3 regions of the Nonomuraea roseola genome follow, and region 3 is predicted to be linked to each of the others. Evidence: riboswitches for the same ligand, from Rfam matches in the RefSeq annotation. Region 3 holds a riboswitch; each other region holds the start of a gene.
What was found. A riboswitch is a leader RNA that binds a small molecule or an ion and turns the genes downstream of it on or off. The one in region 3 is predicted to bind cyclic di-AMP.
Positions count from the first base shown of each region.

Region 1: linked by a shared signal. The riboswitch ahead of ABFX55_RS22560 (CHAP domain-containing protein) and the one ahead of ABFX55_RS38075 (C40 family peptidase) in region 3 are both predicted to bind cyclic di-AMP.
Region 2: linked by a shared signal. The riboswitch ahead of ABFX55_RS45100 (hypothetical protein) and the one ahead of ABFX55_RS38075 (C40 family peptidase) in region 3 are both predicted to bind cyclic di-AMP.

Region 1 covers NZ_BAAAXC010000014.1:880,247-889,839, forward strand. The annotation lists gene ABFX55_RS22530 (helix-turn-helix transcriptional regulator) at 1-102, opposite strand, end outside; gene ABFX55_RS22535 (DUF6716 putative glycosyltransferase) at 194-1,363, opposite strand; gene ABFX55_RS22540 (hypothetical protein) at 1,360-2,328, opposite strand; gene ABFX55_RS22545 (aldo/keto reductase) at 2,398-3,222, shown strand; gene ABFX55_RS22550 (Gfo/Idh/MocA family protein) at 3,307-4,266, shown strand; gene ABFX55_RS22555 (SEL1-like repeat protein) at 4,247-4,708, opposite strand; cyclic di-AMP (ydaO/yuaA leader) riboswitch at 4,844-4,978, shown strand; gene ABFX55_RS22560 (CHAP domain-containing protein) at 4,996-5,703, shown strand; gene ABFX55_RS22565 (RNA 2'-phosphotransferase) at 5,954-6,493, opposite strand; gene ABFX55_RS22570 (WD40 repeat domain-containing protein) at 6,628-7,578, opposite strand; gene ABFX55_RS22575 (hypothetical protein) at 7,583-8,605, opposite strand; gene ABFX55_RS22580 (GntR family transcriptional regulator) at 9,136-9,593, opposite strand, start outside.
Region 2 covers NZ_BAAAXC010000015.1:4,548,979-4,558,571, forward strand. The annotation lists gene ABFX55_RS45050 (CynX/NimT family MFS transporter) at 1-1,041, shown strand, start outside; gene ABFX55_RS45055 (phosphoribosyltransferase family protein) at 1,051-2,334, opposite strand; gene ABFX55_RS45060 (CBS domain-containing protein) at 2,342-2,764, opposite strand; gene ABFX55_RS45065 (DUF1876 domain-containing protein) at 2,813-3,061, opposite strand; gene ABFX55_RS45070 (universal stress protein) at 3,215-4,021, shown strand; gene ABFX55_RS45075 (DUF5302 domain-containing protein) at 4,114-4,317, shown strand; gene ABFX55_RS45080 (roadblock/LC7 domain-containing protein) at 4,549-4,926, shown strand; gene ABFX55_RS45085 (DUF4388 domain-containing protein) at 4,928-5,731, shown strand; gene ABFX55_RS45090 (roadblock/LC7 domain-containing protein) at 5,761-6,135, shown strand; gene ABFX55_RS45095 (hypothetical protein) at 6,159-6,530, shown strand; cyclic di-AMP (ydaO/yuaA leader) riboswitch at 6,815-6,949, shown strand; gene ABFX55_RS45100 (hypothetical protein) at 7,134-8,000, shown strand; gene ABFX55_RS45105 (alpha/beta fold hydrolase) at 8,045-8,917, shown strand; gene ABFX55_RS45110 (DUF4388 domain-containing protein) at 8,874-9,593, opposite strand, start outside.
Region 3 covers NZ_BAAAXC010000015.1:3,095,821-3,105,413, reverse strand. The annotation lists gene ABFX55_RS38100 (ATP-dependent Clp protease ATP-binding subunit) at 1-1,784, opposite strand, end outside; gene ABFX55_RS38095 (histone-like nucleoid-structuring protein Lsr2) at 2,098-2,430, opposite strand; gene ABFX55_RS38090 (RDD family protein) at 2,821-3,312, opposite strand; gene ABFX55_RS38085 (RDD family protein) at 3,410-4,618, opposite strand; gene ABFX55_RS38080 (amino-acid N-acetyltransferase) at 4,825-5,394, opposite strand; cyclic di-AMP (ydaO/yuaA leader) riboswitch at 5,669-5,818, shown strand; gene ABFX55_RS38075 (C40 family peptidase) at 5,824-6,867, shown strand; gene ABFX55_RS38070 (LuxR C-terminal-related transcriptional regulator) at 6,873-7,085, opposite strand; gene ABFX55_RS38065 (winged helix-turn-helix transcriptional regulator) at 7,310-7,720, opposite strand; gene ABFX55_RS38060 (NADP-dependent oxidoreductase) at 7,799-8,728, shown strand; gene lysX (bifunctional lysylphosphatidylglycerol synthetase/lysine--tRNA ligase LysX) at 8,835-9,593, opposite strand, start outside.

The sequences.
Region 1 (9,593 bases), on a different contig from region 3:
GACGCGGCGGTTGCCGCCGTAGGCGGGTAGTCCTGCCTGCTCCGGGGTGATGCGCGCCCGCCGCGAGCTGAGAAACTCGCGGACCTCGGCGCGGTGGTCGATATGGCCCATAACCCCAGGGTAAGCATGGTGGCGGGGGCGAAGAAGGTAACGCCAGTACCCCCGAACGAGGATCCCGGCCCCCTGCGGAGCGTCAGGTGAGCGCCCTGATGTAGCGGCGGACGCGTCGCTTGGCCCGGTAGCCCGCCCTCAGCATCTTCGGCGGGATCTCCACGCGCAGGCGAGCCCTGCGGCGGGCGGCGACGTGCTCGGCTCCGTCGAGGAGGGAGCGCGCGGGCGTGCGAGGACCGATGACCAGGGCGGTGAGCAGCCCGACCCAGTCGCTGCCGCCCTGAGGGTGGAAGTAGTTCTGCGCGCACCACTCGGGCGAGGGCGTCATGAAGGCGCCGCGGGCCAGCTCGTCCAGCGTGCCGAGCACCCCGCTGCCCTCGAACACCAGGTTGATCATCTCGGCGTTCACCCCGAAGTCGGACAGCACCAGCAGCGGCACGTCCTGGGCGATCGCCTCCAGGGCGGCGGTGGAGCTGACCGTGACGAACCCCGCCGAGCTGGCCAGGTGCTCGTGCATGGGGCCCGCGGCGAAGCGCACGGGCCCGGTCAGGCCGAGCTCGCGCCACAGCCGTTCGTAGTGGTGGCGCTCGTTGTGGGTCTGCCGCTCGTCCTCGAGCGCTCGCAGTTTCACCACGACGTCGAGGTCGGGGCGGGTGACGGCGAGCCTGTCGAGGGCGCGCAGGATCGACTCTCTGTCCTCGCGGCGCCTGGGCACCTTGGCCTGGGTGGCGAAGACCACCCTGTTCCCGCCCTCGACGGCGGGGACGTCACGCAGGAACGGCAGCCTGGCCAGGCCCACCGCCCCGCCCCCTCCGAGAGTGGCCGCCAGCTCGCCGAACTCGGCGACCTCGCGCCCGCTGTGCACGACGAACAGGTCGCAGCCGCTGCGGTAGAGCCACGCCTTCTCCGTCGCGGGCACCGAGATGCCGGGCAGCCCCGTGACGAACACCGGGCGCGGGCGCAGACCGTCGAAGACCTCGGCGACCAGCACGTCCACGACAGGTCCCGTGCAGGCCACGAGGATCGCGTCGGGCCTCAGCCGCTCGGCCGCCCTCCGCAGGGCCCTGGCCGACAGCACGGGGACGGCGGAGGCGCGGGTGCCCGCGACGGCGGCGGCGATCTGCTCGGCCGAGGGGGTGATCGGGGTGCGCACGACCGCCAGCTCCGTCACGCAGTCGGGCGGCAGGTCGTCCAGCAGGCTGGCCGCCCACTTCAGGTACGAGTCGGAGTCGGCCAGGGCCAGAACCTTCAACTGGGAGCTCCCGAGAACATCTGCAGGTGCGAACGGAGGGAAGGCGCCGCCCGGCTGGTCCACCAGTCGTCCGGCACGTGCACGGGTTCGACGGCGACGCCGCGCGGGCTGAGCAGCACCCGCAGCGAGCTGATCGCGGTCGAGGGAAGGCTCAGCACCCGCTGGCCGGCCGACAGCCCGCGCAGCGTCAGCTCGGCGGGCACCCCAGCGGCGTGAACGGTGATGCCGGGCCTCTCGCGGATCAGGGCCAGGTCGACGGGGTCCTCGCGGCGGTGCGGGAAGTAGGCGAACGGCTCGCGTTCGGCCAGCTCCTCCAGCCAGTGCAGGTAGCGCTCCCGGTGCACCAGGCCGTTCCTGACCAGGGAGGTGCCCAGCACGACGGTGCGCTCAGCCGGTCCAGGCACGCTGAGCGGCTGCTCGCGCAGCCAGCCGAAGTCGTGGCCGGTGAGCCCCACCCCCGCCTGCCGTACGGCCTCGGCCAGCTTGTCGGGCACGGGCAGGGCGGTGAAGACCGACAGCGAACCGCGCCTGGCGGCCGCGCGCAGCCGCAGCGCCGCGAGCAGGCCCAGCGTGCCGCGCCACGTGCTTGGAGTGGCGCGGGCCCGCAGCAGCGGCTTGGCCGGTCCAGAGGACAGCAGTTCGAGCAGCCTGATCGTGGCCAGGCCGTCGTCGACGATCACGACGCGGCCGGTGCGTGAGGTGATCCAGCGCAGCTGGACCCTGCCGGAGAAGGCGTCGCCGACGGCGTTGAGCCTGCGCGGCATGCGCTCCTGCGGCTTGGCCAGCTCCAGCCCTTCGGGCAGGGCGAGCCCCACCAGCTCGCGCCTGGTCGCGGCGAGCGGACGCAGGCCCGCTCGCGGCACCACCAGCGTGCGGTCACCCAGCAGCCCGGCGTGGTGGGCCTCGACCGCGCACAGCATCTGTAGTGGCGACTCCACCCAGGCCACGGATTCCTGTTCTCTCACGACACGCGCCACGGTAGGACGCCCACCCGAAGCGTCAGCTAACTCAGAGTGAACAATGGAGAGATGAACATGAACTCACTGCTTCTCAACACCGACGGTGTTCAGATTCCGCAGCTCGGCTTCGGTGTCTGGCAGGTGCCAGACGACGAGGCCGAGCGGGCGGTGAGCACCGCCGTAGCGGCCGGCTACACCAGCATCGACACCGCCAAGCTCTACTTCAACGAGGAGGGGGTGGGGCGCGCGATCGCCAGGTCGGGCGTGCCGCGCGAGAAGCTGTTCATCACCACCAAGCTCTGGAACGACGAGCACGACAACGCCGAGGCGGCCTTCGAGACCAGCCTGGGCAAGCTCGGCCTCGACTACCTCGATCTCTACCTCATCCACTGGCCGGTGCCCTCGCAGGACAAGTACGTCCAGGCGTGGAAGACGCTCGAACGGCTCTACCGGGACGGCAGGATCCGCGCGATCGGTGTGTCGAACTTCACCATCGAGACCCTCGAGCGGCTCATGAGCGAGACCGAGATCGTGCCCTCGATCAACCAGATCGAGCTGCACCCGCACTTCCAGCAGAAGGAGCTGCGCGCCTTCCACGAGGCCAACGGCATCCTCACCGAGGCGTGGAGCCCGCTGGGCCAGGGCAAGGGCCTGCTCGACGATCCGGGGCTGGCCAAGCTCGCGATGAAGCACGCCAAGTCGCCCGCCCAGGTCGTGCTGCGCTGGCACATCCAGCTCGGCAACGTGGTGATCCCCAAGTCCGTCACACCCGAGCGGATCAGGGAGAACATCGAGGTGTTCGATTTCACACTCGACGCCGAGGACATGGCGGCGATCGGCGCCATGAACACCGGCAGGCGCATCGGTCCCGACCCCGCCACCTTCGACTGGATGGGTTGAGCGTCAGTGAGCGCGACGGCAGGCGCCCCGCCCGGCGCGAGCCGTCCCGCGATCCTTCATGATTGACCTCTGAAGGAGGCTCTCATGGCTGATCTGGCTTGGGGTATCGCGGCGACCGGTGGGATCGCCAGGACTGTCGGCGCGGTGATCGCCGCGGAGCCCGGGATGCGGGTGGCCGCGGTGGGCTCGCGCGACAGGGGGAGGGCGGCGCAGCTGGCCGCGACCCTGGGCGCGGAGTCGGCCTACGGCTCCTACGCCGAGTTGTGCGCCGATCCCGCGGTGGACGTGGTCTACGTGGCCACCCCGCACGCCCAGCACCTGGAGGTGGCCGAGGCGGCGATCGCGGCGGGCAAGGCCGTGCTGTGCGAGAAGCCGCTGGCGGCCTCGCTGGCCGACGCCGAGCGGATGGTGAAGCTGGCCAGGCAGGCGGGCGTCTTCCTCATGGAGGCCATGTGGATGCGCTTCAACCCGCTGATCAGGGGGTTGCTGACAGAGGAGCGGTTCGGGGCGCTGCGCTCGGTCCAGGCCTCTTTCGGCTTCGTCCTGCCCTACCAGGAGGAGCACCGCCTCTGGAACCCCGTGCTGGGCGGCGGGGTCCTGCTCGATCTGGGCATCTACCCCTTCGGACTGGCGCAGTTGCTGCTCGGCGAGCCCGCTGAGACGCATCTCACAGGATCGCTCGCTCCTTCGGGCGTCGACGCCGAGGTGGGGGCGCTGTTGACCTACGAGGGCGGGGCTCGCGCGCTGCTCGACACCTCGCTCATCAGCCCGCTGGCCAACACCGCGACGGTGGTGGGCACGGGGCTGCGCGCCGACATCGCCGCGCCGTTCTGGGCGCCCCAGCGCATCACGCTGTCGGGCCCCGGGTTCGAGACCGAGGAGCACGTGCTCGACCCCGCCCTGAACGGCTACGCGGGCGAGATCCGCGAGGTGCGCGAGGCCCTGGCGGAGGGCAGGACGGAGAGCGCGATCATGCCGCTGGACGAGAGCCTGGCGATGATGCGCATGCTGGAGGAGGCCAGGGTCAGGCTGGGTGCTCGCTGAGCGCCTCGAGGTTGGCGCGGGCCCTCGTGGCCGCCTCCTCGTGGCCGGAGCCGACGGCCATCAGGTAGTGGCCGCGGGCCCTCGCGCGGTGGCCCGCCCGGTCCTCCATCAGCCCGAGGTTGAACATCGCCCGGGGGGCGGCCTCCGGGTGGCCACTTTCCACCGCCTTTGCGTACCATTGGCGAGCGGCTTCGGCGTTGCCACAGCCCTCCTCGAGGACCCCGAGGTTGAACATCGCCCGGGGGGTGGCGGCCCTGCCGTACCAGTGCCGGGCCTCGTCGATCCGGCCGTCCTCATCCTCGATGAGGGCGAGGTTGAAGGCCGCTCTGCGGGCGGCCTCCTGGTGCCCTGACTCGATGGCCAGGAGATACCATCTTCGAGCTTCGCGTGGACGGCGTCCGTCCTCCTGCAGGCCGTGGTTGAACAGGTCCTGGGGCGACATGACCTGACCGTAGATGATCGCGGGACCTTTATCAATTTGTATCCAACTTGCCTCATGTATTACCTTGGGGTCACTCCAGGCATAAACCGGACGAACCGGACATTGCCTGACATTGCAAAACACTCACAGGTCCTATGCCTGTGACCGCTGAATCCGCACCATGCGGAACCGGGGACCCAATCCTTCTGGGGTGAATCGGCACACCGTGCCGTAGGGCAGCTTCACGTCCGAACCCGTCAGCTAACCCGGTAAGCGGCATGAAGCTGAGCAAGGAGACTCCCCTTTTCATGGCCAAGCACCGTCGTAGCCGTGCCCCCAAGATGACCTACGCCCACGCCGCCCTCGGCGCCGCGGTTCTCGCAGGCACTCTTGTTCCCACGCAGGCCGCCCAGGCCGACACCGCTCCCGCCCCCCAGGACAAGTCCCACGTGGCCGCCATGGCCGCGAAGACCGACGGCAAGCAGGCCGCCGTCAAGCAGCAGCAGCGCGTCCCCGCCATGCCGACCGCCAGCGCCGTCCTGGCCGAGGCGAAGAAGCAGATCGGCGTCAAGGAGAACTCCTCCGGCGGCGGCACCAAGTTCCAGCAGTGGTACGTCAACTCCCAGCGCGCCAAGGAGACCGTCGCCCGTGACGGCGGCAGCCCCCGTGCGTACGCCAACGCCGCGTGGTGCGCGATGTTCGTCTCCTGGGTCGGTGAGATGACCGGCGCCCGTCCCCAGGTCGGCTGGGACGCCTACACCGTCGCCCACGCCAAGTGGTTCAAGAACAACGAGCGCTGGGGCACCACTCCCAAGCCCGGCGCGGTCGTCTTCTTCTCCTGGAGCGGCAGCAAGAGCATCAGCTCCATCAACCACGTCGGTTTCGTGGAGAAGGACAACGGCAACGGCACGATCACCACGGTCGAGGGCAACACGGGAAACGGCGCCGTCGAGCAGCGTGTCCGTCCGAAGTCGCAGGTCGTCGGGTACGGCTACCCGCAGTACTCGGGCGCGTAGTCCCCTCGCGATTCCCCAGCCCCGGTCTCCGGGTGCGCCTGCCTGTCTCCTGACCGGCGGATGGCACCCGGGGGACCGGGGCGGATCGCGTTCCGGGTGACGATCCCTCCGACGCTCTCACCCGTCCACGGTCCCCGCGTCGACCTGTCATCCCCCTTCCGGGGCAAGCCCCTGCCCCCCGCCAACCCGTCACGCTCCCCTGGGGATCCCCCATCCCGCCCCGGCCGGGAAACCGTCACATCCGGCGGTGTCAGCCGGGGAAGCGGAGGAACGCCGGCGGGACGGCTGCCACCAGCCACACCCCGTTGGCGCTGACCCTGAACTCGTGTCCGCCCGCGTGCATCTCCCCCGCCGCGACGACCAGCACCACGGGAACCCCCCGCCTCGCGCCGACCCGCACGGCCGTGTCCCTGTCGGCCGACAGGTGGACGTGCTGCCTCGACATCGGCAGCAGCCCCGACGCCTTGATGGCGCCGAGGCTGCGAGGGACGGTCCCGTGGTAAAGAATCTCCGGAGGCTCGACGGCCTCCAGCCCGAGATCGACCGCCACCGAGTGCCCCTGGCTCGCCCTGATCTGGTCACCCTCGATGGCGTACCGCTGCTTGTCGTTGTCCGACACCACCAGGGAGAGCTCCTCCCTGGTGATGGGGAAGCCGTGGCGGGCCGCCGCCTCCAGCAGATCGTCGATCGGGACCCAGCCCTGCGCGTCCAGCGTGATCCCGATCGCGCCCGGATCGTGGCGCAGGTGCCTGGCGAGGTACTTCGAGATCCGCACGGTCCGGTCCTTCATGCAGGCATTGTGCCGCAGGGCGGCCGGAACCTTCTGCGGATTCACATCCGCGAGCCCACCGCCCTCCTGCCGTCCGGCGACGGGGGAAGGCCCGCGGCGCCACACCTTCAGCGCGCCGCGGGCAGGGGGACCGCTCAGCCGCCGCAGGCGGCGAAGACGAACGTGTCCTTCAGCATCGAGTAGCTGTCACGGACGCGCGTCGCCCCCGACGTCACGTCGTGCTGCATCACCGTCATCCTGGTCGCCTTGCCCTCCGGGTACTGCGAGACGTGCAGGGTGACCTGGTTGTCGCCCGTCCAGTCCAGCTTGTGGACCGTCCCCTCCTTGGGCAGCTTGATCAGGTGGCTGCTGACCATCTGGTCGGAGTGCAGGTCGTACAGCGCGACCTTCGACCCCGCCACATGCACCGCGATGGTCCTGCCGTCGGCGCTGAGCGCGTAGGGGCCGTTGCTGGAAACCAGCTGCGGCGGCGTGCCCGACAGCAGCCGCCTGCCCGCCAGGTCGAAGACGTGCATCTCCATCACAGACTCGTCGCCGTCGGCGCTGGTCAGGACCTTGTCTCCATCGCCGCTGAAGCCGATGAAGTTCTGGTACCTGGGCAGCGTCCCCAGCTTGTTCCCCGTCGCCGTGTCGAACAGCCGCACCCTGGACGTGACGACCGCGAGCCGCGCGCCGTCGTCGGAGAGCTGGAGCACCACGTCGTACTGGTTGGTCCTGGGCGGCAGCGCGTCCTTCGGCAGCAGGGTGACGCCCCCGTGCACGGTGCGGACGGCCAGCCTGCCGTCCTTCCTGAAGTAGGCGACCTTCTGCCCGTCGCCGGAGACGGCCAGCGGCGCCACCGCGTAGTCGACCTCCTTGCCGTTCGCGCCGACCGCCCGTAGCTGGGCGTCCTTGAGCAGCGTGACCTTGCCTTCGTGGCTGACCAGCCGCCAGGTGCCGCACGGGACGGTGGCGCCGTCCTTCTTCACGCAGCCCTTCGCGGAGGCGTAGCGGATCGCGCCGTGCCCTGGGTCGGCCAGCGCCGTGCCCGGCAGCCCGAGCATCGCCAGTGCGACGGCGATCGCCGCCAGGATTCTGATCTTCATCTCGTCACTCTCCCGCCGTCAGCCAGGTGTAGTTCCTGGCGGTGACCGTGAACGTGTCGGCGGGCTTGACCGCGCCCGTCGTGGTGTCGACGGTGAGCACCCGTACCACCGTCGGCTTCTCGTCCCCGCCCGTGTGCGCCTTGACCGTGAGCCTGCCGTCGCCGGTCCAGTGGGCGAGGTAGACCGTCGCGTCCGGCTTGAGCGGCAGCGTCACCGCAGCCGACAGCCGGTCGGTGGTCAGGTCGTACAGGCGCAGCTTGGGCGGCACGCGCGTGTCGGCGTTGCCGCCGATGAGCACGGCGACGGTGTGACCGTCGGCCGACAGGGCGCGCGTGGAGGCGTTCATCACCACCTGCGGCGGGACCTTGGCGACGCTGTGTCCGTCCAGCCCGTGCGCGACCAGCGTGGTGGTGTTGTCGTTGTTGTGGCGCGTGGCCAGCGCCTCGTCGCCGTCGCCGCTGAACCCCTCGAGATCGTCGGCGGCGGGCAGCTTCAGGATCTTCCCCGTGGCGACCGTGACGATCTTGCCAGGCTCGCGCCCCGCCTCGTCGTTGTGCTCCACCAGCACCCTGTCCCCCGCGTGCGAGAGCCGGGCTCGCAGGCTGTCGGTGCCCTTCCTGGTCAGCGAGGCCGGCAGGACGGTCCCCCTGCCGCCCGCGACCTTCCGCACGACCAGCCGGTGGTCCTTGACGCGCTCGTAGAGGATCCACTGGCCGTCGCCGCTGATGGCGAACGCGGCCACGATGTCGGCCTTGCGCCCGCGGGCGTCCACCGCGGTGGCGGCGGCGCCGGCGACGGTGACCGTACCGCCGGCCCTGAGCCTGACGCGCCAGGTACCGCACGGGTGGCTGAGCCCGTCCGCGTCCTTGCACGCGCCCACCCACGCCATGCGGGCGGTGGCGGCGTCCGACTCGGCGGCCGTCGACTTGGTGGTGGTGGTGGTCGCGGTGGTGTCCGCGTGTGCCGGGACGATCGTCCCGCCGACGGCCAGTGCCACGGCCGCCGCCCCCAGAAGTGTCCTTTTCATGACCCCTCTCCTTCTTCAACCGGTTGGACTCCCCCATCGCGAGATCGGTTGGTCACAGGTCAGCCACAGCTGCGGTACGGCCGGCACAAGCCGTCAGGGTGTCCGGACGCGGGCAGGTGCCGCCGAGCCGATCAGAGAGGTACTCCTGGGAGGGCCGACCCTTGGGGCCCGGGGTCGAAACGGTGCAAAATCGAGGCAGACGACACCGTCAGGGGCGCTATCGGGCACGACGAGATCTCTCGGGACGACGTCACCCAGCGACGCGAACCTCCCTGGGGAGCGAAGTCCGCGCGGCCAGGTTGGTCAAGCGGGGAGCAAACCGAGGCAACGACACCGCCAGGGGCGCTTTCGGGGGCGACGAGATCTCTGGGGTCGACGTCACCAGCGGATGACATCACCCGGCAGGGCGAAGTCCATCCGGCAGGGCGAAGTCGAGCGGTCGGACGTGGAGCGGGGCGGTATCGCGTCGTACCGGCCACCGTGCAGCGAGGCCCGGCGGGTCCGACTTGGAGGTGGAAGACGTCGGCGGGTCAGCCTGCGGGTTCGTACGCCTGGAGGAGCAGCCGTTCGGCGTCGTCGAGGTAGATCTCGAGATACGTCGCCGCGTCCTCCGCCCGCCGCGCCTCCAGCAGCCCCAGGAGCAGCCGGTTGCGTTCGACGAACGGCTCGTGCAGGGAACGGGGGTTGCGCATCGCGTGGAAGACCAGCCGCAGCTCCGCCAGCAGTTGCCGCATCGTCTCGTCCAGGCGCGGGCTCTGGTTGAGAGCCACGAGGGCCTGGTGGAAGCGGCTGTTGGCGGTGCCGACGTCCTGCCACCTGTCGGCGGAGGCCGAGCGTTCGGCCTCCTCCACCGTCTCCCCGATCACCCGCAGCGCCTCGGACGAGGCCTCGGCGCAGCGCCGTACGGCGGCGCCCTCCAGCACTCTGCGCATGCGGTAGAGGTCGGCGACGTCGGCGGCCGACAGGACGCGGACGAACACCCCACGGT
Region 2 (9,593 bases), 1.5 Mb from region 3:
AGCGAGACGTGGGCGGGGCTGCTCACCACCGTCCCCGTCCTGTGCTTCGCGGTCGCGGGCCTGATCGCGCCGCTGCTGGCTCGCCGGGCGGGGGTGGGGGCGGCGGTCTCCATCGCGCTGGCCCTGCTGGCGGGCGGGCTCGTGCTCCGCGTGCTGGACGGCTCGCTCCTCATGATCGGGGGGACGCTGGTCGCCGCCGCCGGCATCGCCTTCGCGGGCGTGCTGATCCCCGTGGTGGTGAAGGAGTCCTTCCCCGCCCGCATCGGCTTGATGACCGGCGTCTACACCGCCGCCCTGCAACTCGGCGCCACGCTCGGGTCGGCGCTGACCCCGCCGCTCGACATCGCGCTCGGGGGGTGGCGGCCCGCGCTGGCCACGTGGGCCGCGCCGGCCGTACTGGCGCTGGTGGTGTGGACGGTCGCCGCGCGAAGAGGCGGGTTCGGGGCCGCCGCGCAGGCCGACCGGCAGGGGCGCTCGCTCCTGCGCAACCGGCTGGCCTGGATCATCACCGTGTTCTTCGGACTGCAGGCGCTGCTCGCCTTCGTGGTGATCGGCTGGCTGCCCAGGGTCCTCATGGACGTCGGAGGGGTCGGCCGCGGCGAGGCGGGGCTGCTGCTCGGCCTGCTGGCGCTCCTCGCGCTGCCCATCAGCCTGGTGGTGCCCGCGCTCGCGGCCAGGAGCGGCAGCCAGAGCGGCTGGATCGTGGGCCTCGGCGGTTGCGGGCTGGCCGGTCTGCTCGGCCTGCTCCTCGCGCCCTCCTTCTCGCCCCTGCTGTGGACGGTGCTGCTCGGTCTCGGGATGAGCGTCTTCTCGCTGGCCCTGACCACCATCGCGCTGCGGGCGCGAACAGGTCAGGACACCGCGAAGCTCTCCGGCATGGCGCAGGGGTTCGGATACCTGCTGGCCGCCGCGGGCCCGTTCCTGTTCGGCCTGCTGCACGATGTCACCGGTGGCTGGACGGTCCCCTTCCTCATGCTGATCGGCGTGCTCGTGGTCCAGATCGGGGTCGGCGCCCTGGCGGGCCGCCCCCGCTACGTGTAGGGAGCACGCCTACGCCTCCGGCCGGTGACGCGAGGCCCCCTGCGGGAGGTGCCGGGTGAACCACTCGCGGGCCAGCGCGGAGACGGCTTCGAGCGCTCCAGGCTCCTCGAACAGGTGCCCCGCGCCCGGCACGACGGCGAGCCGGTTCTCACAGCGCAGCAGCGCCTGGGCGGCTCGGTTCAGCTCGAGCACCTGCCGGTCGTCGCCGCCCACGATCAGCAGCGTGGGCGCCTCCACCTCGGCGAGACGCGACTCGGCCAGATCGGGCCTGCCCCCTCGGGAGACCACGGCCGCGACATCGGCCTGCGGGACGGCCGCGGCCCACAGCGCCGCCGCCGCTCCCGTGCTGGCCCCGAAGTAACAGACGGCGACGTGCGGCAGGTACGCGCGCAGCCACTCGGTGGCCTGGCCCAGCCTGCCTGCCAGCAGCGAGATGTCGAAGACGTTGGCCCTGTGGGTCTCCTCCGCCGAGGTGAGCAGGTCGAACAGCAGCGTGCCGAGCCCCGCCTTGTGCATGGCGCTGGCGACGTAGCGGTTGCGCGGGCTGGAACGGCTGCTGCCGCTGCCGTGGACGAACACGACGACCGTGTGGGCGCCGCGCGGAACGACCAGCTCACCCGGCAGCGCCGTGTCGCCCGCCTCGATCCACACCTCCTCCGACATCCCCGTGACGCACGAGAGCAGCTCGCTCACCTGCTCCTCGCCGATCTGCGTGAAGTCGGCGTACCACTGGCCGATGGAGGTGAGCGAGCGGGGGGTGAGCACGCACACGACGTCGTCGGCCTCCTGGCGCAGCCGTACGGCGGTGTCGGGAGGGCAGACGGGCGTGGCCACGACGACGCGAGCGGCGCCCTGCGCCCTGGCCACCTGGCAGGCGGCGCGGATCGTCGCGCCCGTGGCGATGCCGTCGTCGACCACGATGGCGGTCCTGCCGGTCAGGTCGACCTTGGGCCGCCCCCTGCGGATGTGCGCGGAGCGTCGCTCGAGCTCGGCCCGCTCCCTGCTCTCCACGGTCGCCATGTCCTCAGGCCGGAGGGCGGCGCCCTTGATGATGTCGTGGTTCAGAACGCGCACGCCGTCCTCGCCGATCGCGCCGAACGCCAGCTCAGGCCTGATGGGCACGCCGAGCTTGCGCACCAGGATGACGTCGAGCGGCGCCCCGATGGCGTCGGCCACCTCGAAGGCGACGGGGACGCCGCCGCGAGGAAGACCGAGGACGACGACGTCCTCACCGGCCAGCGGGCGCAGTTTCTCAGCGAGGCGCCGTCCCGCTTCGCTGCGATCGGCGAACATCGGCGTGCTAGTTGTTCGCGGGTGCGGCGCTGATGTCGGCGAGGACGGAGCGGGAGTCCCGCTCGAGGGCCAGGTCCCCCAGCGACACCACGCCCACGGGCCTGCCGTCCTCCAGCACGGGGATGCGCCGGATCGCCTTGCTGCGCATGAGCGCCACGGCCTGCTCGGCGTCGTCCTGCGGCGTGACGCAGGTCAGCCCCTCCCTGCTGCACACCTCGCCGAGCGAGGTCCGCCCCGGGTCGCTGCCCTCCGCGATCGCGCGGATGACGATGTCCCTGTCGGTGACGATGCCGAGAAGCCGGTCGTCGTCCACGACGAGCACGTCCCCGATGTGGTGATCGCGCATCTGCTTCGCCGCCTCCGCCAGCGTCGCCCCCGACGGCAGAGACACCGGCGCCGGTGTCATGATCTCTCGTACCTTCTGCATCATGGGATGCCTCCCCGTCTCGCGCCCGCGTCCGGGCGTGATGCGGTCGGTTCAGCTGGGCGTGGTGGCCGCGTTCTGGGCGACGTCCATGTTGGCCGTTCCGAGCAGCTGGTAGGTCAGGTCCTGCAGGGCCCGGCCGGCGGCCAGCTCGTCCCCGATGTCGGGGGCGGGCGGGTCGTTGGGATTGCGGTGGGCCTCGCCGTAGCCGGCCAGCCGTCCGCCGGACAGAGTGGCGTGGGCCTTGGTGAGATCGCCCTCTTCGGTGATGTCGATCTGCACGACCCAGCGTTTGTCGTTCATGGGTGCGCCTCCTTCTCCTGAGGGGCATCCCTTACCCCCGATGTGGCGCTCATCACAGTGCGGAAGGTCCGGGTACGGCAGGTTACGGTCGTTTTCCGGTTCACGCCGAGGGCAGAGGTCCTCTGAGGAGTGCCCTGAGGCAGGTGAGCGAACATGCGAGGCCCTGTCATAGCGGGAACCGACGGGTCGCCGGCCGCCCTGCGAGCGGTCGAATGGGCCGCGGAGGAGGCGGTCTTCCGGCGGGCGCCGCTGGTCGTCGCGCACGCCATTCCACGCTGGGCCGTCGACATCCCGGTCAACCAGTCGCCCGAGGACGACGAGCGCGCGCGGATCATGCTGGCGGAGGCGGTCTCCATGTCATGGGCGCGACGCGACGGCCTGGAGGTGACCACCGAGATCCTGGACGGCAGGCCGGAGGAGGCGCTCGCCGAACGCGCGGCCGACGCCCAGCTCCTCGTGGTGGGCAGCAGGGGCGGCGGTGAGCTCGCCTCCCTGCTCATGGGCTCCACGAGCCGCGCGCTGACGGCCCGGCCGCCGTGCCCGACCGTCGTGGTCCGCGAGAGCTCGGCCCACGGCGAGGTCGTGGTCGAGATCACCGGCGCGCACGGGCAGGACCCCGTCCTGGCCTTCGCCTTCGAGGAGGCCGCCCTCCGCGAAGCTCCCCTGAGGGCCGTGCATCCCTGGTCCCACCCGAAGCAGCGCCGACACGACGACGACCTGCCCGAGGAGCGCCGCCTGCTGACCGAGGTCCTCGCGGGGTGGCGGGGGGCCTTTCCCGACGTGGCGGTGGTCCAGGACCTCTCACACGACCGCCATCGCGAGAGGCTGCTCGTCGAGGCGTCCGAGCGGGCCGCCATGGTGGTGGTCGGGGCGCACGGCTGGCCCGTCGGGCTCAGCACGCCCGCCTCGCACACGCTGCTGCGCCGCGCCCACTGCCCCGTCGCGGTGGTCGCCCGCTGACGACCTCGGGCGGGGTCTCAGAGGGCGGCCGGTTTCGCGGCGTACGCGCGATCGTGCGAAGCTGTCTTTGTCCCCAAGACCAGGAGGTCCTGATGGCTGAAACACCAGCGGAACCCGAGCCCACCGAGGCCCCCGAGGAGGAGCTGAAGCGGAAGTTCCGCGAGGCGCTGGAGCGCAAGAACAACCAGCACGCCGACTCGGTCGAAGGCGGCAGGGGGAAGGATCCGTCGAAGATCCATGGCGCGCACGGTCCCGCTTCCAACAAGCGGACCTTCCGTCGTAAGAGCGGCGGCTGACGCCTGGTCTCCAGGGGAGGGTACGGCCTGCCGTACCCTCCCCGGATCTTGTCTGGAGCCGCGAGGGCCGATCGCCGGCCTCGCGGGGCAGGCTTGCCACTCTGGCGTAGTTTTCCGCCCCTCCAGTTATAGATATCCATAACCGGCGACATTCCCGACCAACGCTGGCACGTCGGCCCCTCCGGCTCCCTCCTACGCTGTCCCGATCAGCACGACGGCGAGGGAGGTCCCGTGCTCGGACTCGACGACTGCCTGGCCGAGGTCATGGCCATTCCAGGCGCGCTCGACGCGATGGTGGTCGACCACGCGAGCGGTATGGCGGTGGCCGCGACAGGCGCCGACGGCGACGTCGACGCCGCGCGTTCGGCGGCGGCCATCAGCGAGACCCTGCGCGTCACGATGGACGGCCTGGCGCAGTCGGCACCAGGTGGAACGGTCCGGGTCGACGACATGCTCGTCACCACGGACAAGGGCCACCACCTGCTGCGTCCCCTGGGGACGCCGTTCGAGAGCCCGCTGGTCATCTACGTGCGGCTCGACAGGGAGAGGGCCAACCTCGCCCTGGCCCGCTTCCGCCTGGAGGCCATCTCCCGTCAGTTGACGATGTGACATGCCTGCGCTGGACATGCTGCTCGCGGGACTGGCCAGAGAACGGTCGACGGGCGCCCTGCGCGTCGGGCGCTCCGGCACGATCTTCCTCGACGACGGCAGGGTCGCCTACATGGAGTGCGCCGACACGCCGGGCGCCGAGGACGTCCTCGCCGCCAGCGGCAGGGTCTCCGAGCAGACGCTCGGGGCGGCCAGGCGGGAGGGCGCGGGAAGCAGGCTGGTCGAGGACGGCGCGCTCACCAGGGGCGAGTTGCAGCACTGCGTGCTCGGTGCGGTGCTGGACGCCGCCTTCTTCCTGCTCCAGGTCACCGGCTCCAGGCCGAAGTTCAGGCCGGGCGAGCGGCACTGGCTGGGCGGCCAGTGGTTCTTCGAGGTCGAGGCGATCGTCCGCGAGTGCGCCCGCAGGGCCGCGCAGCTGACGGCGATCTGGCCTTCGGCCGAGCTGGACTCCGCCCCGGTCTCGCCGGTCAGGCGGCTGCCCGGGCACCGGGTGGTGCTCAGCGACCTGCAGTGGGAGATCCTCATCCACGCCGACAGGGAGGCGACCCCCCTCGAACTGGCCAGACGGCTGGGCAGACCTGGCTACTCGACGCTGCTCGCGGTGCGCAGGCTGGCCGCCGCAGGACTGCTGCACCGCCCCGCCGCCACGGCGCTGCCCCTGCGCGGCGGCCGGCGGCACCGCGAGCCCAGCCCGCCGCACGACCCCGACGCTCCCGCACTGCCTCTCGGGCCGGCGGTGAACGGCGACCCGACCGACCTGAACCTGCTGATCCGGCTGAAGAAGGCGCTGGAGGAGCTGTCGTGAGGTTCCCCTCACTCAGAAGGAGACCACCGGTGGAGCTGCGAGAAGAGGTGCTGAGAGAGATGGTCCTCCTCAGGGAGCGCACCCCCGACATCAGCGGGAGCGTCGCCTGCACGGTCGACGGGCTGACCGTCGCCTGCGATCTGAACGCGGACAACGCCGAGCAGACCGCGGCGCTCTCCGCCGCCCTGCTCGCGCTGAGCGCGCGCATGGCCGCCATGGCGGGCAAGGGCGCGCTGGAGGAGACGCTCATCTCCGGTACGGCCGGCTTCGCCGCCTTCTACGCGGCGGGCCCCACGATCGTCCTCACAGTCCTGGCCGAGCCCGGAACCAACCTGGGGCTGCTGCGGCTGGAGGGCCGCAAGACGGCGGCGAGCGTGGCCGCCATCGCATCACGCAAGCGGTGACTCACACCCCGACGGAGGAAAGCATGGCGAGCATGGACGTCTCCCTCAAGGAGATGATGGCGATCGACGGCGCCCTCGGCGCCGTGGTGGTCGACTACGGCAGCGGCATGGCGCTGGGCGCGCTGGGCGGCTCCAAGGACCTTGATCTGCAGGTGGCGGCCGCGGGCAACACCGAGGTGGTCAAGGCCAAGCTGCGCACCATGGAGTCGCTTGGCCTCAAGGACACCATCGAGGACATCCTGATCTCCCTGACCGGGCAGTACCACATCATCAGGCCGATGACCGGCAGGGGCGGGAAGGGACTGTTCCTTTACCTCGCGCTGGACCGCGGGAGGGCCAACCTGGCGATGGCCCGCCACCAGATGCGCGCCATCGAGGAGAAGCTCGAGGTGTGACCCGTGGCATCCCCGTGCCCGCCCTCCGGCGGGCATGGGGAGGGCCCGTAGGCCCTGATTCGTCAGGAAATTTCATGATTTTCTTCGCTAGATCGCATTAATGATCAGAGCGCGCGTATTCCACTGTTTTTCAGGGGTTTCGGGTGACTGCAACCCGGTTGATTCGTGACGATAAAGGGTAGATCTTCTGCCCTATTCATGGGTTTGCTTTTGCCTTTGGGGTGTTTTGCCCCTAGAGTCCATTGCGTTACCAGCTGGTGACCTTGCCCTTCATCAGGAAGGCAGGCCGGCTGGCGCCGAATCCCGCAGTGCGGGAACCGGGGACCCATCTCATTGGGGTGAATCCGGCCCACGGGCCGGTAGGGCATCTCCACGCCCGAACCCGTCAGCTAACCCGGTAGGCGAGATGGAGAGGACCGAACCCCCATGCACTACCGCCACGCCCCTGTAGCGATGATACCCGCCGCCTGCTGAGCGGCCCCTTTACTTCCCCCTTCCTCCCTCCGCGCTCCGCGTAGCGTCCGTTCGGCCTGTGCCCGGCTACGCCTTTCGCTGATCTCACTTTGAGCGCGGCATTCCCATTGCCTCAAACAAAGGACTTTCATGACCGCCCGCTTCGGCATGCGCGTTTCCGCTCTGCTCGTCACCACCGCCCTCACCGTCGGCGTCGGCGCCGCCACCGCTTTCGCCGAGCCCACCGCTCCCGACGTCGGTCAGGCCACCGAGCAGCGGACCCTCCTCAAGGGATCCACCACCGCCTCCTACTACTGGGACGACGCCTCCGGCCGCGCCGGTGACACCGGCCTGCCCGCCAGCGGCATCTCGATGCGCAAGGGCCTGGCCGCCAGCCCGAGCTGGCCCCTCATGACCGAGGGCTACGTCGTCTACAAGGGCAAGAAGGCCCCCTTCTTCGTCGGTGACCGCGGTCCAGGCGCCCCCTCGAACAACGGCATCATGCTCGACCTCGACGCCAAGACCTTCGCCGACCTGACCGGCGGCACCTTCAACTCCGGCACGCTGGGCGTGGACGACAACGGCGGCCAGGGCCACATCAAGGTCCAGTACGTCATCACCAAGTGGGGCAAGGGCGTGGGCAAGAAGAACCACCCCGTCGCCTTCTCCACCGGCGCGTGGGGCCGCAAGGACGCCAACCCGGCCAAGCCTCCGGTGGACGTCCTCGCCGTCGCGGCCAAGAAGAAGGCCGCCGAGGAGAAGAAGGCCGAGGCCGCGAAGGTGGCCGCGCTGAAGGAGAAGGCCGAGCAGGTCGAGCAGGCCAAGGAGGCCGGCAAGGCCGCGGTCATCGCGCCCGCCTCGCTGGACACCGACGTCACCGCTGCGACCACCGCCGCCGAGACCAAGTCCGACACCTCCCACACCGGCACCGCGCTCGCCCTCGTCGGCGGCCTCGCGGTCGTGGGCGGAGTCGGCTACCTGGGCCGCGGCCGGATCCGCAGGGCCGTCCGCCGCTAGGACAGTCTTGCCGTCATGCGGAACAGAATGTCATTCTGTTCCGCATGACGCTCATGGCGAAGAGCAACGGCATCGAGATCGCCTACGACAGCTTCGGCACCCCCGGTGACCGACCGCTCCTGCTGATCATGGGGCTGGGCTCGCAGCTCGTTCACTGGGACGAGGAGTTCTGCGAGCTCCTCGCCGCGAGGGGCCACCACGTCGTCCGTTACGACAACCGCGACGTGGGGCTCTCCACCCATCTCACCGAGGCGGGAGTGCCCGAGCTCGTGCCCGGTGCCGCCGCGCCCTACCTGCTGAGTGACATGGCAGACGACGCGGCCGGTCTCATGGACGCGCTCGGCTGGCCTGCCGCCCACGTGCTGGGCGTCTCGATGGGCGGCATGATCGCCCAGGCGCTCGCCATCGGCCATCCCGACAGGGTGCTCTCGCTCACCTCGATCATGTCAACGCCCGGCCCCGACGTGGGACCGCCCACCCCCGAGGCGATGGCCGCGCTGTTCTCACCGCCCGCTCCCGACAGGCAGACCGCCGTCGAGCGGGCGCTCGAGGTCTGGGCGGTGATCGGCTCACCCGGCTACGAGATGGACCGCGAGCGCATCGCGAAGGTCGCGGGCCTGGCCTACGACCGCGCCTACGATCCCGCAGGGACCGCCCGCCAGCTCGCCGCGATCCTCGCCTCGGGCGACCGTACCGAGGGGCTGGGCGGGCTCACGATGCCGGCACTGGTGATCCACGGTGAGGCCGACCCGCTGGTGCAGATCGCGGGCGGCAGGGCCACCGCGGCCGCCATCCCCGGCGCCACGCTGCTCACCTATCCCGGCATGGGGCACGACCTGCCCCGTCCGCTGTGGGAGGAGATCATGGACGCGGTCACAGCTGTTCAAGGCCGGCCTTCAGCCGCAGCAGCAGGCTGAGCTCGGCGGGCTCGTGGCGCACGTCGGTGCCGGGCGGCTTGGCGGCGCGCCTCGGCAGGGCAGGCGCGCGCCTCGGCTTGACCAGGAGGTCGGCCGCCGCCAGCTCCCTCACGGCCAGCAGGACGGTGAAGGCCGTCCTGTCGAGCCTCCTGGCCAGTTCGAGCGGGGTGGCGGCGCCGTCGGCGTGCACGAGCACCTCCCACTGGCGGTCGGTCAGCGAGACCCGCTCGCCCGGCAGCCGGGGGACGGGGACCACGGGCGCCGCGTCGAGCTCGTCCGAGGGCCAGACCTGGTCGAGCTCCGCTGTTCTGCGCCCGCACTCCTCGATCAGTTCGCCGACCTCGAAGTGCCAGTGGGGGCCCAGCCAGTGGCGCTCGCTCGGGCGGAACTTCGGCCGCGCGTTGTCGAGCCCGAACAGCAGCAGGGCCGAGTCGAGCACGGTCCTGCGCAGGGCCTCGGCCAGCTCCTCGCGGGTCAGCAGGCCCTCGCTGAACAGCGGCTCGCCGCCCTCGCGCCTGGTCACGGCCCGCTCCATGTCGGCGGTGCTCACCCTGCCGCCGCTGGTCAGGAGCTCCTCGACGCCCGGCGTCTCGGCGCTCTCCATGTAGGTCACCTTGCCTTCGAGCAGGTAGACCACCCCGGACCTGCCCACGCGCAGGGCACCCGACGAGCAGAC
Region 3 (9,593 bases):
GGAGGCGAGCCGAACAGCCTGGAGACGGTGTGCTTCTCCATGAACTCCGACATGTCCAGCATGATCAGAGCGTCTTCGTCGCCGAAGAGGAACTCCGCCAGAGCCTTGGACAGCTCGGTCTTACCGACACCTGACGGGCCGGCGAAGATGAACGAGCCGCCGGGACGGCGCGGGTCCTTCAGACCGGCGCGAGTGCGCCTGATGGACCGCGACAGGCCCTTGATGGCGTCGTCCTGGCCGATGATCCGCTTGTGGAGCTCGTCCTCCATGCGGAGCAGGCGCTGCGACTCCTCCTCGGTCAGCTTGAAGACCGGGATGCCGGTGGCGGTGGCCAGGACCTCGGCGATGAGCTCCTCGGTGACCTCGGCCACGACGTCCATGTCGCCGGCCTTCCACTCCTTCTCGCGGCGCTCGCGCTTGAGCTGGAGCTGCTTCTCCTGGTCGCGGAGGGCAGCCGCCTTCTCGAAGTCCTGCGCGTCGATCGCGGACTCCTTGTCGCGACGGACGTTGGCGATCTTCTCGTCGTACTCGCGCAGGTCCGGCGGAGCGGTCATCCTGCGGATACGCATCCGGGAACCGGCCTCGTCGATGAGGTCGATCGCCTTGTCGGGCAGGTAGCGGTCGCTGATGTAGCGGTCGGCCAACTGCGCGGCGGCGACCAGCGCGCCGTCGGTGATCGAGACGCGGTGGTGCGCCTCGTAGCGGTCGCGCAGACCCTTGAGGATCTCGATCGTGTGGCTGAGCGAGGGCTCGGCCACCTGGATCGGCTGGAAGCGTCGCTCCAGGGCGGCGTCCTTCTCGAGGTACTTGCGGTACTCGTCGAGAGTGGTGGCGCCGATGGTCTGCAGCTCGCCACGGGCCAGCATCGGCTTCAGGATGCTGGCGGCGTCGATCGCGCCCTCCGCGGCGCCCGCGCCGACGAGCGTGTGGAGCTCGTCGATGAACAGGATGATGTCGCCGCGCGTGCGGATCTCCTTGAGCACCTTCTTCAGGCGCTCCTCGAAGTCACCGCGGTAGCGGGAGCCCGCGACCAGAGCGCCGAGGTCAAGCGTGTAGAGCTGCTTGTCCTTCAGCGTCTCGGGAACCTCGCCCCTGACGATCTTCTGCGACAGGCCCTCGACGACGGCGGTCTTGCCGACGCCGGGCTCGCCGATGAGAACGGGGTTGTTCTTGGTCCTCCTGGAGAGGACCTGCATGACCCGCTCGATCTCCTTCTCACGGCCGATGACCGGATCCAGCTTGCCCTCGCGGGCGGCCTGGGTCAGGTTGCGGCCGAACTGGTCGAGCACCAGGGAAGTGGAAGGCGCGGACTCCTGCGGACCACCCGCGGCGGCCGGCTCCTTGCCCTGGTAGCCGTGGAGCAGCTGGATGACCTGCTGCCGCACACGGTTGAGATCGGCTCCAAGCTTGACCAGCACCTGGGCTGCCACACCCTCACCCTCACGGATGAGCCCGAGCAGGATGTGCTCGGTTCCGATGTAGTTGTGACCCAGCTGCAAAGCCTCACGGAGCGACAGCTCAAGAACCTTCTTGGCCCGCGGGGTGAACGGAATGTGCCCCGACGGAGCCGACTGGCCCTGGCCGATGATCTCCTCGACCTGCTGGCGCACACCCTCAAGGCTGATGCCGAGGCTCTCCAGAGCCTTGGCGGCTACGCCCTCACCTTCATGGATCAAACCAAGAAGAATGTGCTCAGTGCCGATGTAGTTGTGGTTGAGCATCCTGGCCTCTTCTTGGGCCAGGACGACAACCCGCCTTGCTCGGTCGGTGAACCTCTCGAACATCTCGTCGCTCCTCACAGAGCGGTCAGTCAGGCCGGTAAATCCGGTCCCGTCCTCCCGCATGCTAGCCCTGGCTCGGCGAACCATGCCTCTTGCCGCTGACACGCTCTATAGCAGAGACGTTCCCCGAGAGCAGGGCGTTCACCCTCCATCCAACTACTGTCTGGGGGTGCTGTGTTCCCGATACGCCGCAAGCGAACGACGTTTAGAGCGCTGACGCGCGGCTGCGCGACACGCCCGGTTTTCATCAGGCAAACACGATCATGCGCTTATGGCGATCTCCGGGGTTCTAGGCGATCGTCATAAGCGCATGATGTCAGTGAGCCGCTTGGTACTTCTCCACGACGGTGGAGGCGATCCGGCCGCGCTCGCTGACGGGAAGTCCGTGAGCCTTGGCCCACTGCCGAATCTCCGAGCTCTGCTCACGGCTCATCGAACGCGTGCCACCCCGCGCCCTGCGACGCGTGGCGGCCGCACCCGACTTGCGTGCGGCCTGCTGGAAAGGCGACAGCGCGTCCCGCAGCTTCTTGGCGTTATCGACGCTGAGGTCAATCTCATAGGACGCCCCGTCAATGGCGAAGCTGACCGTCTCATTGGCCTCGCCCCCATCGAGGTCATCGATGAGAATCTCCTGGATCTGCTTGGCCATCTACGGAATCCTTTCCCGGAGCATTGTTTCATTCGCCTGCCAAACATATACCCGAAAAGGCAGCGAGACAATTCAGCGCTTCGCGGATTCCGCTGACTAGTGAGCCAGGTCTGGTTCTCCGGTGGATCCGCCCGGTTTGGACGATGTCCAGCGGCTGCATTCCGTCCCCACGGCGCCTCTTCGGGTTTGTAGGGACGAGCCCTTTATGCACAAGCTGCCGTCGACACCCACGGACGGCTGATGACCACAGTCCGCCCCGACCATAGCGCCCCATAGACGGCCGCTACCTGGCGGGGGTGTCACACCCAGCCTAATGCCAGTCTCTCCAGACTCCTTACCCGATCGCCCGGAAAATCCCAAAAAAAACCGGATCTGGGGCGGATGCACACTTCAGCGAGCCTCTTTGATCACCCGCGAACCCGCCGCCTTGTCATGGATGCCCTGCTGGAGTGGCCTGTCGATCAAGATGGACAGGCCCACGGCGAAGGCCAGGATTCCCGCCAGGAGATTGACGCCTGGAATCCCCACAAGCACCATCGCTCCGGGATAGAGGGCCGCCCGTTTAGCCAGATCCGCCCTCGTCAGCGCCCTGCCGGGAGCGGGCGCCAGCCTAATCTTCATGATCACCTTACCGAAGGTGCGACCGCGCCGGTAATGCGCGAGGCAGTCATAGGCCGCATAACCCGAGCCGACCACGAGCCAGGCGAACAACCCGGGTAGCCGCCCCTCGAAGCTGTCGAGAAGCCCTACAGTCCGCAACAAACCCCAGGCCGCGATGAACAGAATGTAATAGAAGACGCCGATGACCAGCGCCTCAATACTTCGCGCCGCGAGCCGTTCCCACCAATCCGCGGGTACGGCGGGCACTCCGGACGCGACCATAACGCCCATTGTGTACGGCGGGCGACCACGATTACAGGTCCCACGCGCGAAAACAGGGGCCGGCGTCGAGCCGGCCCCTGATTCTTTAGGATTCCGCTTACTTGATCTTCACGACGACGGTCTTGGCCACCTTGTCGGCGAAGGTCTGCTGAAGCGGCTTGTCCCAGAACTGCGAGACACCGTTCAGGATGATCAGCAGGCCGCCGAGCAGACCGCCGAGAGTGAACGGAAGCACGCCCAGGATGTTGCCACCCCAGGTGACGCCCGCGCGCTTCAGCGCGGCGTCGCTCCTGAGCCCGCCCGCGGTCAGCGGCGCGCCCACTTCGGTGATCTTGATGCCCATGACCATCTTGCCGACGGTCTGCCCCTTGGACTTCGTGAGGAAGAACTCGTAGGCGATGTAGAGCAGGGTGACGATCACCACGGTGATCACGTTGAGGATCCAGTAGCCGGAGGGCTGCGTGATCGTCCCCGTGTTGAGGTCGTAGCTGGCCTGGGTGATCAGGATCGCGCCCAGGATCAGTCCCAGGACGATCCCGATGACCACGCCGGCGAGACCGATGATCAGACCGTCGATGATGCGGGCGACCAGCCGCTGCCACCATTCGGCGAGCGGAGCGGGAGCGCCGGGAGGCTGCACCCCCGCGGGCGCGCCGTACGGCTGGCCGTAGCCGGGCTGCTGCCCGTAGGCCGGCTGCTGCTGCTGGCCGTACGCCTGCTGCTGGCCGTAGGGCGACTGCTGCCCGTAGCCGGGCTGCGACTGGCCCTGCTGGCCATAGCCCTGCTGGGGCTGCTGGCCGTAACCGGGCTGCTGGCCGTAGTCAGGCTGCTGGCCATAGGACGGTTGCTGCTGGCCGTAACCGGGCTGGCTCGGCTGGCTCTGGCCGTAGCCCGGCTGCTGCTGGCCGTAACCGGGCTGCTGACCCGAGGAAGGCTGCTGCTGGCCGTAGCCGGGCTGGCTCTGCTGACCATAACCGGGCTGCTGGCCGTAGCCGGGCTGGCCGTACTCGGGCTGCTGACCCGAGGCGGCCTGCTGACCGTAGCCCTGCTGCCCGTAGGACGGCTGCTGCTGGCCGTAGCCCTGCTGCCCGTACTCGGGCTGCTGGCTCTGGCCCTGCTGGCCGTAGGAAGGCTGTCCGTAGCCTGGCTGCTGACCGGAGGAGGCGGCCTGCTGGCCGTACCCCTGCTGGCCGTAGCCCTGCTGCTGTTGCTGACCGTAAGGCTGCTGACCGTAGCCCTGCTGGCCGTAGTCGGGCTGCTGCTGGCCCTGGTGACCGTAGCCGCCGCCGTCTTGGCGATAGCCCACGATCGTCGCGTCTGGATCGGGGTCGCCCTGGCGTCCCGCGTTCTGCTGACCGTATCCATGAGTCCCAGCGGAATTGTCTTCAGGCTGGTCCTGTGGATACGGCGGCTGTCCGGTGCTCACCGTGTCACCTCGCTTCGATGGCGCATGTGGCACATGTCAGGACACATGCTTGCTGTTGCCCAACGTATCGACATGAGTATCAACAATCACCTTTCCCCTTGGTCAACGTCTGAGTCAACCGTGTCCAGATGGAGCAACATCCGGGTGTTGCCAAGGGTGTTGGGCTTCACATGTTCAAGATCGAGAAACTCCGCGATCCCTTCGTCGTAGGAAGCCAGCAACTCGGCATAGACCTCGGGTGATACAGGTGCGCCCTCGATCGGGACGAAGCCATGGCGTGCGAAGAAGTCGACCTCGAAAGTCAGGCAGAAGACCCTGCGCAGACCCAGGTCACGGGCCGTCGCGACCAGTGCGGTAACAATACGGTGACCGATTCCCGCACCCCTGTATTCGGGGTCGACGGCGACCGTTCGGATTTCCGCCAGATCCTCCCACAGCACGTGGAGCGCGCCGCAGCCCACGACCTCGCCGCCGCGATCGGCGACCCAGAACTCCTGGACGTCCTCGTACAGCGTGACGGTGGCCTTCTCCAGCAACCGGGGGCCCGCCCCCGCGTACGTGTCGACCAGGCGCCTGATGGCTCTGACGTCGGGCGTGCGGGCGCGCCTCACGACGATCTCGGTGTCCTTCGGGGTGCGCTCGGCGACCTGCTCCATGGCCCTTCAGCGTACCCAGCCCGTTTCGGCCCATCCTTAACTACCGTCACATGACGCGCTGTAGCAAGTCGCACACAGTGCGCAGCGCTGGAGTAACAGTCCGACAAATCCACCTAAAGCCGGGCAATACGCTTGCAATGCCCTGGTAGATCGGGCTTTCGCGTGATCACGCCGTGACGCTTCGGTTGCACAACCTCTACGGGATTGGCAGTTCTGGTTGAGCAGGAACCTGGCTTGCACTAGTGTCCAGCGACGATGTCCCCCACGCGACACGCGTGGAGACGCGCCTAATCCCCGCAACCCGGGGAGCCGGGGACCCGCCGGCGGCCAGCACCGCCAATGGGGTGAGTCCGAGCACGTGCTCGGTAGGGCTGCTCCGGCCCGAACCCGTCAGCTAACCCGGTAGGCGGCAACGAGAGGAGCCGGTTGGTGAAGCGCACGCGTACCCACGAGGGGAAGACCGCGGGCAAGCACGCCCGCCCCCACGAACCCGGCGCCCTGCGCAAACGGTTCGCCATCGTGGGCGCGGCGATGGTCGTCCTGGCTCTCACCGTCCCGCTCGGCTCGGCCGCCGCCGACCCCAAGCCGACGCTGAAGGAGCTCTCCGAGCAGGTCGAGAAGCTCCACAACGACATCGAGACGCTGACCGAGCAGTACAACGGCCAGCGCGAGAAGCTCAAGAGCGTCAAGAAGTCCGCTGAGGTGGCCAAGAAGATCCTTGCCACCAGCGAGGCCGACCTGGCCGCCAAGCGGGCGCGCGCCACGCTCCTGGCCGAGAGCACCTACATGAGCGGCGGCTTCACCGACGGCCTGGCCTTCGCCACCTCCGCCGACCCTGACTCCTTCCTTGACGGAGCCGCCACCTTCTACGCCCTCGGGCAGCAGCAGGGCCAGGAGGTCAAGGAGCTGGCCGACTCCATCGCCGCCGCCGAGCGGGCCAAGGCGACGGCCAAGACACGACTGGCCGAGGTGCAAAAGCTCGTCGACGACCTCGGCGAGAAGCGCAGCAAGATCACCACGATGGTGACCAAGGTCGAGAGCAACCTGTTCAAGCGGGCGATCGGCGAGGCCGGTCAGCCTGGCACCAGGGCCACCAGGGTCAACCTGCCGATCATCGGCAGCGGCAAGGCGGCCGAGGCCGCGCGTTGGGCTCTCACGCAGCAGCTCAAGCCGTACGTGTGGGGCGCGGAAGGCCCCAACTCCTACGATTGCTCGGGCCTGGTGATGGCCGCCTACCAGCGCGTCGGCATCAGCCTGCCGCACTACACGGGCGACCAGTGGACGGCGGGCACCCACATCACACGCGAGCAGATGCGCCCCGGTGACCTGGTCTTCTTCTACAACGACCTGCACCACGTGGGCATCTACATCGGCGGCGGGATGATGGTCCACGCGCCCCGCACCGGCGACGTCGTCCGCATCGCCGCCCTCGGAAACCGCCCGTTCGCCGGAGCCGTGCGCATCGCGGACTGACGCGCCTAGATCAGTCTTCGGCGCGCGGCCCAGGCCACCGCCTCGATCGCCGTGGCGACGCCGATCCTGTCGCAGATGCCGCGCAGGCGGCGGCGCACGGTCCGTCCGCTGATCTCCAGGGCCCGCCCCACGCGGTCGACCGTGACACCCTTGGCCAACTGCGCGAGGAGATCCAGGTCGTCCTGGCTCAGCTCGACGCCTTCAGTGAGCACATCCATCGGGAGCCCTCCCCCCAACAGCACAAACTCGGAGACGTCTCGGCTCAAGCAGGCTGCTCGTCTCGCAGAAGGTAAACGCAGACTGGAAAGGTCGTCAAGGTCGTTTCGTTCCATACTTGACGACCGCCATTGACTTGATCGTTTCTATACGACGAACATTCCTCGCCTGGAGTGCCGAGAACGGTCCACAGGCCCCTTACTGCAATCCGCCCGTCTCATGAATTTCACGGCGAATTCTCAGAATCGGCGTCATATCGAAGGCGCGCCGCCTCCACGTCGTCGATGTGACTCTCGGCCCACTGCTTGATGGCGGCCATGAGCGGAAGCAGGCTCTCTCCGAGCGACGTGAGCCGATAGTCGACCCTTACCGGCACCGCCGCCGTCACCGTCCTGGTGACCAGACCATCGCGCTCGAGCCCGCGAAGGGTCTGGGTGAGCATCTTCTGGCTCACGCCGGCGATCGTCCTCGCCAGGTCGCTGTAGCGCTTCGACCCGTCGGCCAGCGCGTTGAGCACCAGGCTCACCCACTTGTCGCTGAGCGTGTCGAGCAGCTTCCTCGAAGGGCAGGCCGCGACGTAGGCGTCATAGGCCCGCTTGGCCTCGGCCCTGCGCTCGGCCGCAGTGACGGTCGCCATATGGGCTCCCTCCGGTTGGTTACGCACTTCCAGGTGCCTTCTTACCCGAAGAGAGTAGCTCTCCCTAGATTCGATGACATGACGACCATGCGTGCACTCATCGGCGGCTCCGGCTCGCCTCGGCTCATCGAGGCCCCACTCCCCCAGGCGGGCCGCGGCCAGATACGGATCAAGGTCGCCGCCGCGGGGGTGAACCCCTTCGACCTGGCGGTGGCGGCGGGAACGCTCGCCGACTACGGCGTCGCCAGGAAGCTCGACGCCTACGGGCTCGGCTTCGACGCGGCGGGCGTGATCGACCAGGTGGGCGAGGGCGCCGCCTTCGCCCTTGGGCAGGAGGTCATCGCCCTGGCGAGCAGGCTGGAGTCGCCTACCAAGGCGCAGGCGGAGTACGTGGTGGTCGACGCCCGCGCGGCGGCGCTCGCGCCGCGGGGCGTCTCGGCGGCCGAGGCTGCCACGCTGCCGCTCAACGCGCTGACGGCCTGGCAGTCCCTCGACAGGGCGCACCTGCGCCAGGGCGACACCGTGCTGGTCACCGGGGCCGCGGGCGCGGTCGGAGGGTACGCGGTGGAGCTCGCCGCGGCCAGGGGCCTGCGCGTCGTCGCCACCGCCGGACGGCAGGACGAGGAGCTGGTGCGCGGCTTCGGAGCCGAATGGTTCGTCTCGCGCGAGGAGAACCTCGCCGAGGCGGTCAGAAGGCAGGTGCCGGGCGGCGTGGACGCGGTGATCGACGCCGCGATCACCGGGCTGGCAGGGCTGGACGCCCTGCGCGACGGCGGCGCCTTCATCGCGCTGTCGGCGGGCGTCGCCCCCGTCCCGCTGCGCGGGACGGACGTGGCGACGGTGTTCTTCAGGGAGGAACCGCGGCAGCTGGCCGAGATCGTACGGCTGGCGGAGCTCGGCCGCCTCACCACCAGGGTCGCCGGCACCTACCCGCTGGAGAAGGCCGCCGACGCCCACGCGCGCCTGTCCTCCGGCGGCGTCCGCGGCCGCCTGGTCCTCCTGCCCTGACCCCTGACGGCCTGCCCGACGATCGGTGAGATCATCCACGGCCCGAGCCGACGCCCGCCCGCCACCCCTGGCCTCCTGGGTGCGCCCGTGCCCGCCCGGCCACGCTCTAGTGGGAGGAGGGCTTCACCAGGGGGAAGAGGATGGTCTCCCTGATGTTCTTGCCGGTGAAGGCCATGATCATCCGGTCGATGCCCGCGCCCATCCCGCCCGTCGGCGGCATCGCGTACTCGAGCGCCTGCAGGAAGTCCTCGTCCAGTTGCATCGCCTCGGGGTCGCCCCCCGCGGCGAGGATCGACTGCTCGGTGAGGCGGCGGCGCTGCTCGATCGGGTCGACCAGCTCGGAGTAGGCCGTGCCCAGCTCGGTGCCGAACCCGATCAGGTCCCACTTCTCCGTGAGCAGCGGGTTGTCGCGGTGCTGGCGGGTGAGCGGGGAGGTCTCCAGCGGGTAGTCCATGACGAACGTCGGCTGGACGAGCGTGTGCTCGACGAGCTCCTCGAACAGCTCCTGGACGAGCTTGCCCTGGCCCCACTTCTGGTCCCAGTGGATCTGCCGCTTGTCGGCGAGTTTGCGTACCTGGTCGAGCGGGGTGTCGGTGGTGATCTCCTCGCCGAGGGCCGAGGAGACCGAGCCGTACAGCGTGATCCTGGGCCACCGCTCGAGCCCCAGGTCGACCTCGACCCCGTCGTGCACGACCACGGTGGTGTCCAGCGCGGCGACGACCGCCTTCTGGTACATCCGCTGCGTGAGATCGGCCATGTCGTTGTAGTCGAGGTAGGTGCCGTACGCCTCGAGCATCGTGAACTCGGGGTTGTGCGTGGAGTCGGCGCCCTCGTTGCGGAAGTTGCGGTTGATCTCGAAGACCTT